One region of the Microbacterium sp. ARD32 genome, then DNA from elsewhere that is predicted to be linked to it. Evidence: predicted binding sites of a transcription regulator. Region 1 holds the regulator's gene; the other holds the start of a gene.
What was found. Region 1 encodes LexA, which represses DNA repair genes until DNA is damaged. Its sites were predicted from a motif close to TCGAACANNTGTTCGA; they were not measured.

Region 1 (7,543 bases):
GACTCGAACTACCACTACCTGGTGCCCGAGATCGGCCCGGAGACGACGTTCTCGCTCTCCAGCGACCGGCTGGTGCGCGAGGTCGCCGAGGCCGCGGCGGCCGGGTTCCGCACGCGTCCGGTGATCGTCGGCCCTGTCACGCTGCTGGCGCTCGCCAAGGCGTCGGATGCGGCGCCCGAGGGCTTCGATCCCCTCTCCCGCCTGGACGACGTGGTCGCCGTGTACGCCGAGCTGCTGACGAAGCTGAAGGACGCCGGGGCCGAGTGGGTGCAGCTGGACGAGCCCGCGCTGGTCAGCGAGTCGCTGCCGGCGGACAGCGCTCAGCTGGCGGATGCCGCGCAGCGCGCTCTCGCAGTGCTGGGCGCCGCGGCCGAGCGGCCGGCCGTCCTCGTCGCCGCGCCCTACGCGTCGCTGGGCGGCACTCTCGACGTGCTCGCGGCCGCGCCCATCGAGGCGATCGGCATCGACCTGGTGCGCGGAGAGGTCCCGGCATCCCTGCCCGAACTCGGCGGGAAGGTGCTGGTCGGCGGAGTGATCGACGGTCACAACATCTGGCGCGGCGACCTGGCCGCCGCCTTCGACAAGCTCGAGCGGCTGCGCGCGCTGGGCGCCGAGCACGTCTCGGCCTCCACCTCCACATCGCTCCTGCACGTGCCGCACGACGTGCAGGACGAGTCCCGGCTCGACGCGCGCCTGGTGTCGTGGCTGGCCTTCGCCGATCAGAAGGTGGAGCAGGTCGTGACGCTCGCCCGAGGTCTGGCGGAGGGGCGCGCGGCGATCGCGGCGGAGCTGGATGCCGCGACCGCGGCGCTCGCAGACCGTCATGACGCCCCTGGTGTGCGGGACGGGGCGGTGCGGGACCGGGTGCTGGACACGACCGACTTCTCGCGCGTTCCGTACGCCGACCGCGAGGCCGCGCAGCTCGCGCTGGATCTTCCGGCGCTGCCGCTGACCACGATCGGATCGTTCCCGCAGACCGCCGACATCCGCCGCGCCCGTGCGCAGTTCAGCCGCGGCGAGGTGCCGCAGGACGACTACGAGGCCTTCCTGCGCGCCGAGATCGACCGCGTCGTCGCGCTGCAGGAGGATCTGGGGCTCGACGTGCTGGTGCACGGCGAGGCCGAGCGGAACGACATGGTGCAGTACTTCGCCGAGCACCTGGACGGATTCGCCGTCACCGAGAACGGCTGGGTGCAGTCGTACGGCTCGCGCGCCACGCGTCCCTCGATCCTGTGGGGCGACGTGTCGCGCCCCGCGCCGATCACGGTCTCCTGGGCCGCGTACGCGCAGTCGCTCAGCGCCAAGCACGTCAAGGGCATGCTCACCGGTCCCGTCACGATCCTGGCCTGGTCGTTCGTCCGCGACGACCAACCCCTGGGCGAGACGGCCGATCAGGTCGCGCTCGCGCTGCGCGATGAGATCGCCGATCTCGAGGCGGCGGGCATCGCCATCATCCAGGTCGACGAGCCGGCGCTGCGCGAGCTGCTGCCGCTGAAGCGGGCGGACCAGGCGGCGTACCTGGACTGGTCGGTCAACTCGTTCCGCCTGGCCACGGGCGGGGCGGCGGCGGCCACCCAGATCCACACCCACCTCTGCTACTCGGAGTTCGGCGTCGTGATCGATGCGATCCGGGCGCTGGACGCCGACGTCACCTCCATCGAAGCGGCCCGCAGCCGCATGGAGGTCGTCGCCGACATCGCCGCGCAGGGCTTCGACCACGGCATCGGACCCGGCGTCTACGACATCCACTCGCCGCGCGTGCCGAGCGTGGCAGAGGTCGAGGCGCTGCTGCGGCGCGCGGTGGACGAACTGCCGCTGCGGCAGCTGTGGGTCAACCCGGACTGCGGACTGAAGACCCGCGGCTACGACGAGACGGTCGCGTCGCTGCGCAACATCGTGGAGGCGACGCGCCGCGTGCGCGAGGACGTGAACGTCCCCGCCTGAGCTCTCTCGCCGAGACCCCTCCGCACCGTCGAAACCCCTCCTGAATCACGCGATTCAGGAGGGGTTTCGGCAATCAGGAGGGGTTTCGGCGGATCAGACGGCGCGCAGCACCGCCACGACCTTGCCGAGCACCACGGCCTCGTCGCCGAGGATCGGCTCGAAGGCGGAGTTGCGGGGGAGCAGCCAGGTGTGGCCGTCGCGGCGGCGGAAGGTCTTCACGGTGGCCTCCCCGTCGATCATCGCGGCGACGATCTCGCCGTTCTCGGCGTTGTTCTGCGTGCGCACGACCACCCAGTCGCCGTCGCAGATCGCGGCATCGATCATCGACTCGCCGCTGACCTTCAGCATGAACAGATCGCCCTTGCCGACCAGCTGGCGGGGGAGCGGGAATATCTCCTCCACCTGCTGATCGGCGGTGATCGGCACGCCCGCCGCGATCTGTCCGACCAGCGGCACCAGCGCCGCATCGCCGACGGCCGGCGCGGCATCGGCCGGGTTCTCGGCGCTCGTGCCGGGCAGGTCGATCAGCACCTCCATCGCGCGGGTCTTCCCCGGGTCGCGGCGCAGGTAGCCGCTCAGCTCGAGCTGGCCCAGCTGGTGGGTCACGCTGGAGAGCGACTTGAGTCCGACGGCATCGCCGATCTCGCGCATGCTCGGCGGATAGCCGTGCCGGGCGATCGAGGTCTGGATCACCTCGAGGATGGCCAGCTGCTTCGCGCTCAGGCTCTTGCGCCGACGCGTGCGCGGCGCCTCGGCTGCGGGGGCGGGGGTCTCGCTCATCGGTGCTCCTTCGTGCGTGCGGGTCGTGCGGAATCCGCGTCAGTGCGGTCGTCCGCTTCGAATGTCGGTGGCCAGTGGTGTGCTGTCCATATCGAAACCGTATCCGAGAAACGGCCGAGATCGGAAGATCCGTTCGAGCGTGTCGGGCGGATTCCCGATCGGATTTCGAAGAACGCTTGACAGATGTTCGATATCGAAGATACATTCGGAACACAGCTTCGCATCCGGCATCCCCGGCCGGATGCCGGATGCGAAAGCTGGAACGCTTCCGCCGCGAGGCGGGCAGAGACAGAGGAGCCGCACATGAGCACGATCAGCATCCAGAGCCCCGCGATCCTTCGCGCCTCCGGCGGCGCGTCGTCCCGTGTGACGCACCGCACCAGGCTGCGCCTGACGGCGAGAGGGCGTCGTGTGCTCGCGGGATTCGCTGCGGCTCCGCTGATCGCCGGCATCGCGTTCTCGGTCCTGGCCGGCGGCTCGGCACTCGCCTCCGGTGAGGAGAGCGCCCCAGTCGCGTTCGAGAGCGTCACGGTGCTGCCGGGTGACACGCTGTGGTCGATCGCGGCAGAGGTGGCTCCCGGGATCGACCCCCGCGAGGTGATCGACGACATCATGCGGCTGAACAACCTCGGCACGGGCGCGATCCAGGCCGGCGCCGAGATCGCCATCCCCGCGCAGTACGAGCACTGACGCTTCGACAGGCACAGCGGCCCACGGGGGATGCGTCACTTCGGAGTGAGTCCGCCGTTGCGCGCTCTACCATGGGAAGAGTGACCTCTCTCGACGAGCTGCCCCTCCGCGACGATCTTCGCGGACTCACGCCGTACGGTGCTCCTCAGGTGCCGCTGCCGGTGGCGTTGAACGTCAACGAGAACACGCATGCCGTTCCCGAAGCGGTCGTCGCAGACATCCTCGACGACGTGGCCATCGCCCTGAGCGACGTCAACCGCTACCCCGACCGCGAGTTCACCGAGCTGAGGGAGGCGTTCGCGACCTACCTGGGTCACAACCTCCGCGCGGAGCAGATCTGGGCCGGCAACGGCTCGAACGAGGTGCTGCAGCACATCCTGCAGGCGTTCGCAGGCCCCGGGCGCTCGGTGTTCGGCTTCGCGCCGACGTATTCGATGTATCCGCTGATCGCTCAGGGCACCGGTGCCGCGTGGATCGCCGGCACCCGCGAGGATGACTACACGATCACACCCGAGGACGCGGCGGCGCAGGTGGCTGCCGCGGACCCGGACGTCGTGCTGCTGTGCACGCCCAACAACCCCACCGGCACGCCGCTCGGCCTGGACGTGATCGAGGCCGTCTACGACGCCGCCCGCGGTGTCGTGGTGGTCGATGAGGCGTATCAGGAGTTCGCGCCGAGAGAGGCGGCCTCCGCGCTCAGCCTGCTGCCCGGTCGCGCGCGGCTGGCCGTCTCCCGCACCATGAGCAAGGCGTTCGCCTTCGCCGGCGGTCGGGTCGGGTATCTCGCCGCCGACCCCACGTTCATCGACGCGCTGCGCCTGGTGCGCCTGCCGTACCACCTGAGCGCCCTCACGCAGGCGGCGGCCACGGCCGCGCTGCGGAACTCGTCCACGATGCTGGCCATGGTCGACGAGATCGTCGAGCAGCGCGATCGCATCTCGGCGACCCTGCAGGCGCTCGGGTACGCGCCGCACCCGTCGTGGTCCAACTTCGTGCTGTTCGGCGGCGTCGATGATCCGCAGGAGCTCTGGAGGGCGCTCTACGACCGCGGCGTGCTCATCCGCGACGTCGGCATCCCCGGGCACCTGCGCGTCACCGCCGGCACCGAAGCCGAGACCACCGCCTTCCTGGAAGCACTCGCGTCGATAGGATCACCAGCATGACCGCGTCCCGCATCGCCAGCCGCACCCGCAGCACGTCCGAGTCGACGGTCGAGGTCGAGGTGAACCTCGACGGCACGGGCCGCAGCGAGATCAGCACCTCGGTGCCGTTCTTCGATCACATGCTCACCGCGTTCGCGAAGCACTCCCTGACCGACCTGACTGTCCGCGCGACCGGCGACACGCACATCGACGCGCACCACACGGTGGAGGACATCTCGATCGTGCTCGGGCAGGCGATCCGCGAGGCGCTCGGCGACAAGTCGGGCATCTCCCGGTACGGCGATGCGCTCGTCCCGCTGGACGAAGCGCTCGCCCAGGCCGTGGTCGACATCTCCGGCCGCCCGTTCCTGGTGCACGAGGGCGAGCCCGCCGGCTTCGAGCTGCACCTGATCGGCGGTCACTTCACGGGCTCGCTCGTGCGGCACGTGTTCGAGGCCATCACCTTCAACGCCGCGCTGACGGTGCACGTGCGCGTGCTGGGCGGACGCGATCCGCACCACATCGCCGAGGCGGAGTTCAAGGCGTTCGCACGCGCGTTCCGGCAGGCCAAGGCCCTCGACCCGCTGATCGACGGCATCCCCTCCACCAAGGGCGCACTGTGACGCGATCCCCGAGGGTAGTCGTCTTCGACTACGAGTCCGGCAACGTGCACTCCGCGGTCAAGGCACTCGCCGCCGCCGGTGCCGACGTGGAGCTCACCGGCGACCGTGATCGCGCGCTGGAGGCCGACGGCCTGTTCGTCCCCGGGGTCGGGGCGTTCGCCGCGGTCGTCGACGCGCTGCGCGCGCACGGCGGCGATGAGATCATCGACCGCCGTCTGGCCGGGGGCCGTCCGGTGCTGGGCGTGTGCGTCGGCATGCAGGTGATGTTCGAGCGCGGCCTCGAGCGCGGTCTGGACGCCGAGGGCCTGGGGGAGTGGCCGGGCACGGTGCAGGAGCTGGATGCCGCCGTGCTGCCGCACATGGGCTGGAACACCGTCGAGGCCGGCGAGGGCAGCGTGCTCTTCCGCGGGATCGAGCAGGAGCGGTTCTACTTCGTGCACTCGTTCGCAGCCACGGACTGGCGCATCCAGGTGGAGGCGCCCTTCCCGCAGCCGGCGCTGACGTGGGCCGTGCACGGGCAGCGCTTCCTCGCCGCTGTCGAGAACGGCCCGCTGTCCGCCACGCAATTCCACCCCGAGAAGTCGGGCGATGCGGGCGTGCACCTGCTGCGCAACTGGGTGGGCTCCCTCACCTGAACGTCATGCGGCGCACCCCGTGTTGAACCGGGCACGGGGGCCGACTAGTGTCTTCTCTCGTGCTCGCATACCGCGGACGCCACCCGAATCAAGGACGTCATGAACGACTTCGCTCAGTCCCCCTCGCTGATCCTGCTTCCGGCAGTCGATGTCGCGGGCGGCAAGGCGGTGCGGCTCACCCAGGGTGAGGCCGGCACCGAGACCAGCTACGGCGACCCGGTCGACGCCGCAGGCGAATGGGTCGACCAGGGTGCGCAGTGGATCCACCTCGTCGATCTGGACGCCGCCTTCGGGCGCGGCAACAACGCGGGCATCCTGCGCAAGGTCATCAAGCAGTACCGCGGGGTGAGCATCGAGCTCTCCGGCGGCATCCGTGACGACGCCAGCCTCGAGGCGGCCCTGGAGTCCGGTGCCAACCGCATCAACCTGGGCACCGCCGCGCTGGAGAACCCCGAGTGGGCGGCCGATGTCATCGGCCGCTACGGCGAGGCGGTCGCGGTCGGCCTCGACGTGCGCGGCACCACTCTGGCCGCCCGCGGCTGGACGCAGGAGGGCGGCGACATCTGGGAGGTGCTGGAGCGGCTGGAGGAGGCCGGCTGCAGCCGCTACGTCGTCACCGACGTCACCAAGGACGGCACGCTGCGCGGCCCGAACCTCGACCTCCTGCGCGAGATCACCTCGCGCACGCTGAAGCCGGTGATCGCCTCGGGCGGGGTCTCCAGCCTGGACGACATCGCGGCGCTGCGCGAGCTGGTGCCGCTCGGTGTCGAGGGCGCCATCGTGGGCAAGGCGCTGTACGCGGGGCAGTTCACGCTGGTCGAGGCGCTGGATGCCGCCGGCTTCTGACGACGCCTGCGATCACGGCGCTCATCCCGATTCGCAGGTTGCACCGGGCGGCGCTGACTCTGCCGGCGTCCCGTGGGCCGGACGGAGCTTCGAGCCGAACGCGCGCGCCGCGGACGACGGTTCCGCCGACCCTGCGCTGCTGGACGCGCTGCTGCGCTTCCGCGCCGGCACCGGCTCGCAGGCCGAGGTCGTCGATGCGTTGCGGCCGGCACGCGTGCTGGTGCCACTGGTCGCCGAGAAGGGCGACACCCTTCGTCAGGCTCAGGAACCCGTCGGCCCGACCGGCCTGAAGGTCGACAAGACCCAGGAGCTGTCGATCGTCACGGTCGCCGCCCCCGACGGCCGCCGGGTGCAGCCCGCGTTCACCTCCGTCGACACCATGCGCGCCTGGGATCCTCAGGCCCGGCCGATCCCTGTCGAGGCGGTGCGGGTCGCGCTGTCGGCCGCCGACGAGGAGACCGACCTGATCGTGCTGGACCCGGCATCCGAGACCGAGTTCGTGCTGCGTCGTCCGGCGGTCTGGGCGATCGCCCGCGACGAGCCGTGGGAGCCGAGCCACCTCTCGCCGGAGGTGTTCACCGCGCTGCGGGAGAGCATCGCGCACGAGCTCGCGGTCATCGACGTCTCCGTCGCGGCGGGGGACCCGGATGCCCGCATGCGCGGCCCCGAGCTGATCGTCACGCTCGAACTGGTCGACGGCCTGGACCGGGAGACGCTGGATGCCGTGCTCGCGCGCCTCGCGCAGCGCTGGGCCGCCGATGACCGCATGGCCGTGCTGGTCGACTCCCTGACCGTGAAGCTCACCCGCTCCGCCGGCTGAGTTCGGCATCCGAATCCGCTTCCGGCTCAGCGGAACGTCGGAGAGATGCGCGATCTCGGAGAA
Region 2 (7,543 bases), on a different contig from region 1:
AACAGTCCGGCGATGAAGCCGACGACGATGGTCGCCATCAGCCCGATGATCACGAACTCGAAGTGCCGGGGCCCGCGACGGGAGTGCACGGCCAGCAGCACCATCGACACGGCCCCGGTGATGACACCGCCGAGCAGCAGAGGGATGCCGAAGAGCAGACTCAGCGCGACGGCGCCGCCGAGCACCTCGGCCACATCGGTGGCCATCGCCACGAGTTCGGCCTGCAGCCAGTACGCGCGGCGGGCCCACGGCGACCGGATGCGGGCGCCGAGCTCCTCGGGCAGGCTGCGGCCGGTGACGATGCCCAGCGTCGCCGACAGGTACTGGATCAGCCAGGCCATACCGTTGGCGGCCACCACCACCCACACCAGCAGATACCCGTAGCGGGCGCCCGCGGTCATGTTGCTGGCGACATTTCCGGGATCGAGGTACGCCACGCCGGCGACGAGCGCCGGTCCGAGCAGGCTGAGCCCGCGCCCCGGCATCCGCGATGATTTCGGCACACCGAAACCCTAGCCGAGTTTTCGGCATGCCTAAAGATGTCGAACCGTCGCGCTGGGCCGTTCCCCGGTTCTCGGCAGGGGGAGGGCGGCGCGGGATAGCCTTGCGACGTGGAAGAGCAGGCACCCGAACCGACTCCCGAGCGCACGACCCATGGGGTCGGCCCGTGGCAGGGGGAGTGGCCGGAGGGCGGCTGGTACGACCCCGAGCTGCTGGAGCGCGGCGACACTCGCAACGTGATCGATCGCTACCGGTACTGGCGGATGGATGCCATCGTCGCCGACCTCGATCTGCAGCGGCATCCGTTCCACGTCGCGATCGAGAACTGGCAGCACGACATGAACATCGGCTCGATCGTGCGCAGCGCCAACGCGTTCCTCGCCGACACGGTGCACATCATCGGGAGGCGGCGCTGGAACAAGCGCGGGGCCATGGTCACCGACCGCTACCAGCACGTGGTGCATCACCCGGATGTGGAGTCCTTCGCGGCGTGGGCTGCCGGCGAGGGCATCCCCATCATCGCGGTCGACAACGTGGGCGAGGCCGTGCCGGTCGATCGGGCCGAGCTTCCGGAACGCTGCGCGCTGCTGTTCGGCCAGGAGGGGCCCGGGCTCTCCGAAGAGGCGCTCGCCGTCGCATCCGGCCACATCGAGATCACCCAGTACGGATCGACGCGCTCGATCAACGCGAGCGCGGCGGCGGCCGTCGTCATGTACGAGTGGTGCCGCCGGTACGCCTGAGCGCTGCCGCGCGGGTCAATCGCGCTGGATGCCGAAGGTGTGCTTCATCAGCGCGTTGATGTCGCCGTCTATCCGGTCGAGGCGCTGATGAACGCCTCGTTCCACTGAAACGCAGTCTCGCGTAAACTGACGCTCAGTCTCACACGGATTGGAGTCCGCCATGGCATCCGACTACGTCCCCCCGGTCGACGATTACCGCTTCCTGTTCGGCGAGGCGTTCGGCCTCGACCTGGTCGCGCGCGGCACCGGCGGCGCGTTCAGCGCCGAGGACGCCACCGAGATCATCGCGGGCGCCGGCGAGTTCGCGGCATCCGTCCTGGCCCCTCTCGAGACCGTCGGCGACCAGGAGGGCGCGCGCCTGGAAGACGGTCAGGTGCACCTGCCCGCCGGGTTCGCCGAGGCGTATCGGGCGTTCGTCGAGGCGGGCTGGATCAGCGCCGAGGCGCCCGAGTCCGCGGGCGGCGACGGCCTGCCCGGCTCGATCCGCGCCGGTCTCGGCGAGCTCTGGAACGCGTCGAACGCGGCGTTCGCGCTGTGCTGGCTGCTGACGGCCGGTCAGATCCATGCGCTGGATGCCGCGGCATCCGACCAGCTGCGGGAGACCTACCTGACCAAGCTCGTCTCGGGCGAGTGGACCGGCACGATGAACCTCACCGAGCCCGACGCGGGAACGGACCTGGGTGCGATCCGCACCATGGCCACTCCGCGCGACGACGGGTCGTGGGGCGTCAGAGGACAGAAGATCTTCATCACCTGGGGCGATCACGACATCGCGCCGAACATCGTGCACCTGGTGCTCGCGCGCACGCCGGATGCGCCGGCCGGTGCGAAGGGGCTGTCGCTGTTCGTGGTGCCGAAGTTCCTGCCGGATGCCGCCGGGAACCCGGGGGAGCGCAACGCCGTCACGACGGTGGCGATCGAGCACAAGCTCGGCATCCACGGCAGCCCCACCTGCGTGCTCTCCTACGAGGACGCCACCGGGTATCTCGTCGGCGAGGTCGGCGGCGGCCTCGCGGGCATGTTCGTGATGATGAACTCCGCGCGGGCGGGCATGGGGTTTCAGGCCACCGGCATCTCCGACCGCGCCTACCAGCAGGCTCGTGCGTATGCGGACGGGCGCCTGCAGGGCGCGGTGCAGGGCCGTCCGGCGGGCGCGCCGATCGCCGAGCATCCGGACGTGCGCCGACTGCTGCTGTCGATGCAGAGCCGCCTGTTCGCGATGCGCGCGCTGGGCGTGTACCTGGGCGACCTGTTCGACCGGGCGCACGCCGACGGCACGCAGGCGCTGGCCGAGTTCTTCGTGCCGATCCTGAAGGGCTGGGCGACGGAGGATGCCGTGGCGCTGACCAGCGACGCGATCCAGGTGCACGGCGGGATGGGCTTCATCGAGGAGACCGGGGTCGCGCAGCACTACCGCGATGCACGCATCATGCCGATCTACGAGGGCACCACGGCGATCCAGTCGAACGATCTGATCGGCCGCAAGGTGCTCCGTGACGGCGGTGCGGTCGCGGAGCAGCTGTTCGGGCAGATCTCGTCGACGGTGTCCGAGCTGCGCGCGCTCGCGAACCCGGTCGCCGCGCGCACGGCCGACCGTCTGGAGCGTGCGGTGGCCTCGGCGCGGGCGGCGACGGCTTCCGTGCTCGAGTTCGGCCCGTCGCGCGACGCGTATGGCGTGAGCGTGCCGTACCTGATGCTGCTGGGCACGCTGGCCGGTGGCTGGATGCACGGGCTGGCGGTGGTCGCGGTGCTGCGCCACGCGACGCAGGATGAGTCGGATGCTGCGCGCCTGACTTCCGCGGACTTCTACGGCGCCCATCATCTGCCGCGCGTGCACATGCTGGCCGAGACGGTCGCCGCCGGCGAGGTGGGCTGACGCGCTGCCTCATCATTCACCCTGTCTCGTCATTCATCGAGACCCCCTCGTGTTGTCCAGACCCCCTGCTGTTGACGTGTGCAGCGGGGGTCTCGGCAATCAGAGGGGGTCTCGACGGTGCTTCCACGGCGGGAGGGCGCGGCGGGCGGGCGGTGCTGGGTCAGGCGGCGATCGTGGTCCACCGGTCGGTGCGCACGCGCCAGCCGAGGGTGGCGAGCCGCGCGAGCAGGTAGATCCCGAAGAACGCGATGGCCAGCCACAGCAGCCCGGCGGCCGCGTCGACGCCGGTGGCCGAGATGATCCACAGCGCGGGCAGGAACGGCACCAGGTTCAGCAGGCCGGCCACGGCCAGGTAGCGCGCGTCATTCGCGCCCATCAGCACGCCGTCGAGCACGAACACGACGCCGGCGACGGGCTGCGCGATCGCGAGGACGATGAGGGCGGGCTGCACGAGGGCGGCGACAGCGGCATCCCCGGTGAACAGGATCCCCAGCACGCCGGAGAGGCCGGCGATGGCGGCGCCGACGAGCACGCCGAACCACACTCCCCAGGCCGTGGTGCGCCGCAGCACCCGGTGCACCTGCGCCAGATCGCCGGTGCCGAGGCTCTTGCCGATCAGCGCCTGCGCGGCGATGGCCAGCGCGTCGAGCGCGAACGCGGCGGTGGAGAAGATGGTGAACGCGATCTGCCATCCGGCGAGTTCCCGCGTGCCGATGCCGGTGGCGATGCCCACGGTGGCGAGCAGGGCGATGCGCAGGCTGACGGTGCGCAGGAACAGCCAGCCGCCGGAGAGGGCGGAGCCGCGCAGCCCGGCGCTCTGCGCCTTCATGGAGGCGCCGTGGCGGATGGCCAGGCGTCGGATCACGAGCACGTAGGCGGCGACCATGCCCCATTGCGCGGTGACGGTGCCGAAGGCCGAGCCGGCGATGCCCCAGCCGAAGCCGTAGATGAAGATCCAGTTGAGCAGCGCGTTGGCGCCGAAGCCGAGTCCGGCGATCCACAGCGGGGTGATGGTGTCCTGCATGCCGCGCAGCAGACCGGTGGCGGCGTAGACGATGAGCATGGCCGGCAGACCCCACATCGAGATCGTCAGGTAGGTGCGCGCTTCGGCCGCGACGGCGTCGGCGGGCCCGAAGAGCGCGACCAGCGGTCCGGTCGACACGGCGCCGAGGATGGCGAGCACGGCGCCGAGGCCGAGGGCGAGCCACATGCCGTCGATGCCGACCGACACGGCGTCTCCCGGCTTGCCGGCGCCGAATCGGCGGGCGACGGCGGGCGTGGTGGAGTACGCGAGGAAGATCATCAGCCCGACGATCGTCTGCAGCACCGCGCTCGCGATGCCGAGGCCGGCGAGGGGCACGGTGCCGAGGTGGCCGACCATCGCCGCGTCGAGGATCAGGAACAGCGGCTCGGCGACGAGCGCGCCCAGCGCGGGCACCGCGAGGTGCAGGATCTCGCGGTTGAGCGTGGGGGGAGCGGATGCGGAGGATGCCACGACAAGAGCCTATGGCGTGGCCGCGACGCTTCGACGAGCTCAGCGACGCAGGGGTTTGGGCAGCGACGCAGGGGCGGTCAGGCCGCGATGTCGTAGCGGGCCCGGCCACCGAGCTGCGGGGTGCGAGCGGGGTCGACATGCGCAGGCGGGATGAACCACACCTTCGCTTTCACGTTGAATCCGGTCCCTCGTCGCCGCCGTGTGCCGGCGCCGGGCGGGTTGTCGATGCGGATCTCCCACCCGTTGTCGTGGATGCGGTGGTGACAGGACTCGCAGAGCAGGATCCCGTTGGCAAGGTCGGTCGCACCCTGATCGCGTTTCCACCACTCGATGTGATGGGCTTTGGTCATGTGGGGCGGGAGTCCGCATCTGGCGCATCCGCCGTCCCGCTCGACGAGGGACAGCTTCTGGGGGCGAGTGAACAGGCGCCGTTCGCGCCCCCAGTCGAGGATCTCGCCCTCGCCGTCGAGCACGCACGGGATCACGCCGCCCGCGGCGGCCATTCGCCGGATCGCAGCGATGCTGATGGGCTGGTCGATTCCGTCGATGGTTCCGTGGCCCGTGCCGGTCTGCAGGTCGTCGGCGTCGACCCGCACGATCACGGTGGCACCGGAGACCGGGACGTTGCTGCTCTCGCAGCCGAGCACGTGCTCGCAGAACAGGGCGATGGCGTCCGCGCGCATCATGGCGACCGTGCGCCGATCGGCGTCGAGCGCGTCCGGATCGTCGGGAGAGGATGACTGCTCAGCATCCCTGCGAGCCTGGAACTGAGCGCTGACGTACCCGTCGATGGCGGCGCGGATCGCCGCACCCTCTTCGACAGGCGTGATGAGGTTGACGTGCAGGTTGCCATCCCGTTCGAACATGCTCAGAGTTCGGCGTTCGCGGCGCTGCTGCTCGCGCTCTTCGAGCTTGTCCTCTTCGACGACGGCTTCGGCGTGCTTGATCATGCGACGCACCTCGTCGAGAGACAGCCCCACGGCCCGCTCGACCAGCACCTGCTCCAGTTCGGCCACGAGAGCATCTCCGTGCCCGATGCGGATGCGATCGAGGAACTCGACGATCATGGCCAGTGCGGCAGCGCTCAGGTTGCCCGCGTCGAGGGCGTACGCCACGGCGGGGTACTTGGCCGGCAGACGCTCGCCGACCAAGTTGGTGCGCGGGGCAGCCGCCTGACCGACCTTGACCAGCTGAGACGCCTCTCGCGTGAAGGCGCTGGTCGTCGTGGCGATCAGCGCGGCAGCGTTGCGATATCCGTTCTGCTTCGCCAGGGAGTCGGCGCCCAGCTCCGAGCGGGACTCGTGTGCGATACCGGCGGCGACCTCGGCCTGCAGGGCTTCCAGGGCATGCCGGGCCGTGGCGAGCGTCGCGTTCAGGCTCAGGAGGTCTGTCCGTTCGAATGCGTCGGGACCATCAGCATCCGCCCACACCGCATCGACGGCCGACACGGCCTCGTGCAGGTTGTCCAGGGCGGCTGACATGCCTCAACGATACGAGCGATCTCGACGCCTGTCAACCATTTATACGAAAATGAACCGCCACCAACCAACAAACTACCGAACAAAAATACGACTCATGCCATCCCACCCACGACACCGTACCCTGGAACCACCGGAGGTGATCCGATGTCCGATGCGATGAGCAGCGCCGCGCGGTACCGTGCGCGCCGCGATGCCGGCGAGACCGAGCCCGCCGAGACCCCTGCCGAGGCGCCGATGGTGCTGAACGCCCAGAACAAGGAGGAGTTCGTCGAGACGGCCATTCAGCTCGCGATCCGCCAGGGCGCGTTCGACGACCTGCCCGGCGCGGGCAAGCCGCTGCAGGGCCTGGGCACGCACGACGATCCGGACTGGTGGATCCGCCGCAAGATCGAGACCGAGAACCTGTCCGGCCTCGGCCCGCCCGCGCTGATGCTGCGGGTGGAGGATCGCGGCCTGAACGACGAGCTCGATCTGCTCGGCCGCGAGGAGGACGTGCGGCAGGTGGTCGAGGACTTCAATCGTCGCGTGATCGACGCGCGCCGGCAGCTGCTCGGCGGCCCGCCGGTGGTCACGAGCACCCGCGACGTCGACGCGGAGGTGGTCGCCTGGCGCGAGCGCCGCCGGGTCGCGCAGACACGGCAACCGGATGCTGCATCTTCGGAGCGCACAGAATCGGCATCCGCATCGCCGACAAGACGCACCCGCCCGCGCCGGTGGTTCCGACGCTGAATCCGGTTCGGCATCCGCATCACCCCTGACGCGCCGCACCGCACGCACTGCACGCACCGCCCGCAGCACCGCTGGGTAGGCTGACGCCGTGACTCCCGCCACGCCCTCTCCCGCGACCGAGCGGCCGTGGCTGCGGCTGGTGCGGCGGCTGCCGAAGCCGGTCACGGCCGTGCTCGCGACTGCGGCGGTCCTGGTGGGTGCGGTGCTGATCGTGCATCCGACCACGGCGCTCGACGTGCTCGCCCTGCTGATCGGCGCGGGGCTGGTGCTGGCCGGCCTGCTCGAGCTGATGCTCCCCGTCATCCTCCGCGCGGCGGTGCGGGTGCCGGTCGGCGCGCTGCTGATCATCACGGGCGGGGTCGTGCTGCTGCTGCCGGATCTCACCGTCCGCGGGCTCGCCGTCATCGCGGGCGTCGCCCTGATCGTCCGCGGCGCGATCAGCGTCGCCGTCAGCATCCGCCCCGTCGGCACCGCCGGCATCCACACCGCCCCGCGGCCGCTCGACCGCCGCATCGCCGAGGCGCTGCTGGGCGTGGCCGGTGTCGCCTTCGGCATCCTCGGCCTCGTCTGGCCCGACGTCACGCTGCTGGTGGTGGGTGCGGTGTTCGGCTCGGCGCTCGCGTTCGCGGGCGTCGCGGCGCTGTGGCGGATGCTGCGCGGCAGGCGCTCGCCCGAACACGACGCAGACCGCAAGACGCGTCGCGACACGATCGCGCGCCGG

Region 2: the regulator LexA is predicted to act here: its motif matches at 6,125-6,140, upstream of Q9R19_RS10350 (DUF222 domain-containing protein).

The regions. Positions count from the first base shown of each region.
Region 1 covers NZ_JAUZVD010000004.1:31,528-39,070, reverse strand. The annotation lists gene metE (5-methyltetrahydropteroyltriglutamate--homocysteine S-methyltransferase) at 1-1,944, shown strand, start outside; gene lexA (transcriptional repressor LexA) at 2,038-2,724, opposite strand; gene Q9R19_RS13330 (LysM peptidoglycan-binding domain-containing protein) at 3,028-3,414, shown strand; gene Q9R19_RS13325 (histidinol-phosphate transaminase) at 3,486-4,577, shown strand; gene hisB (imidazoleglycerol-phosphate dehydratase HisB) at 4,574-5,179, shown strand; gene hisH (imidazole glycerol phosphate synthase subunit HisH) at 5,176-5,814, shown strand; gene priA (bifunctional 1-(5-phosphoribosyl)-5-((5-phosphoribosylamino)methylideneamino)imidazole-4-carboxamide isomerase/phosphoribosylanthranilate isomerase PriA) at 5,914-6,660, shown strand; gene Q9R19_RS13305 (SseB family protein) at 6,644-7,480, shown strand.
Region 2 covers NZ_JAUZVD010000002.1:442,510-450,052, forward strand. The annotation lists gene Q9R19_RS10330 (Nramp family divalent metal transporter) at 1-485, opposite strand, end outside; gene Q9R19_RS10335 (TrmH family RNA methyltransferase) at 612-1,241, shown strand; gene Q9R19_RS10340 (acyl-CoA dehydrogenase) at 1,402-3,117, shown strand; gene Q9R19_RS10345 (MATE family efflux transporter) at 3,278-4,612, opposite strand; gene Q9R19_RS10350 (DUF222 domain-containing protein) at 4,690-6,093, opposite strand; gene Q9R19_RS10355 (DUF1992 domain-containing protein) at 6,238-6,822, shown strand; gene Q9R19_RS10360 (lipase family protein) at 6,911-7,543, shown strand, end outside.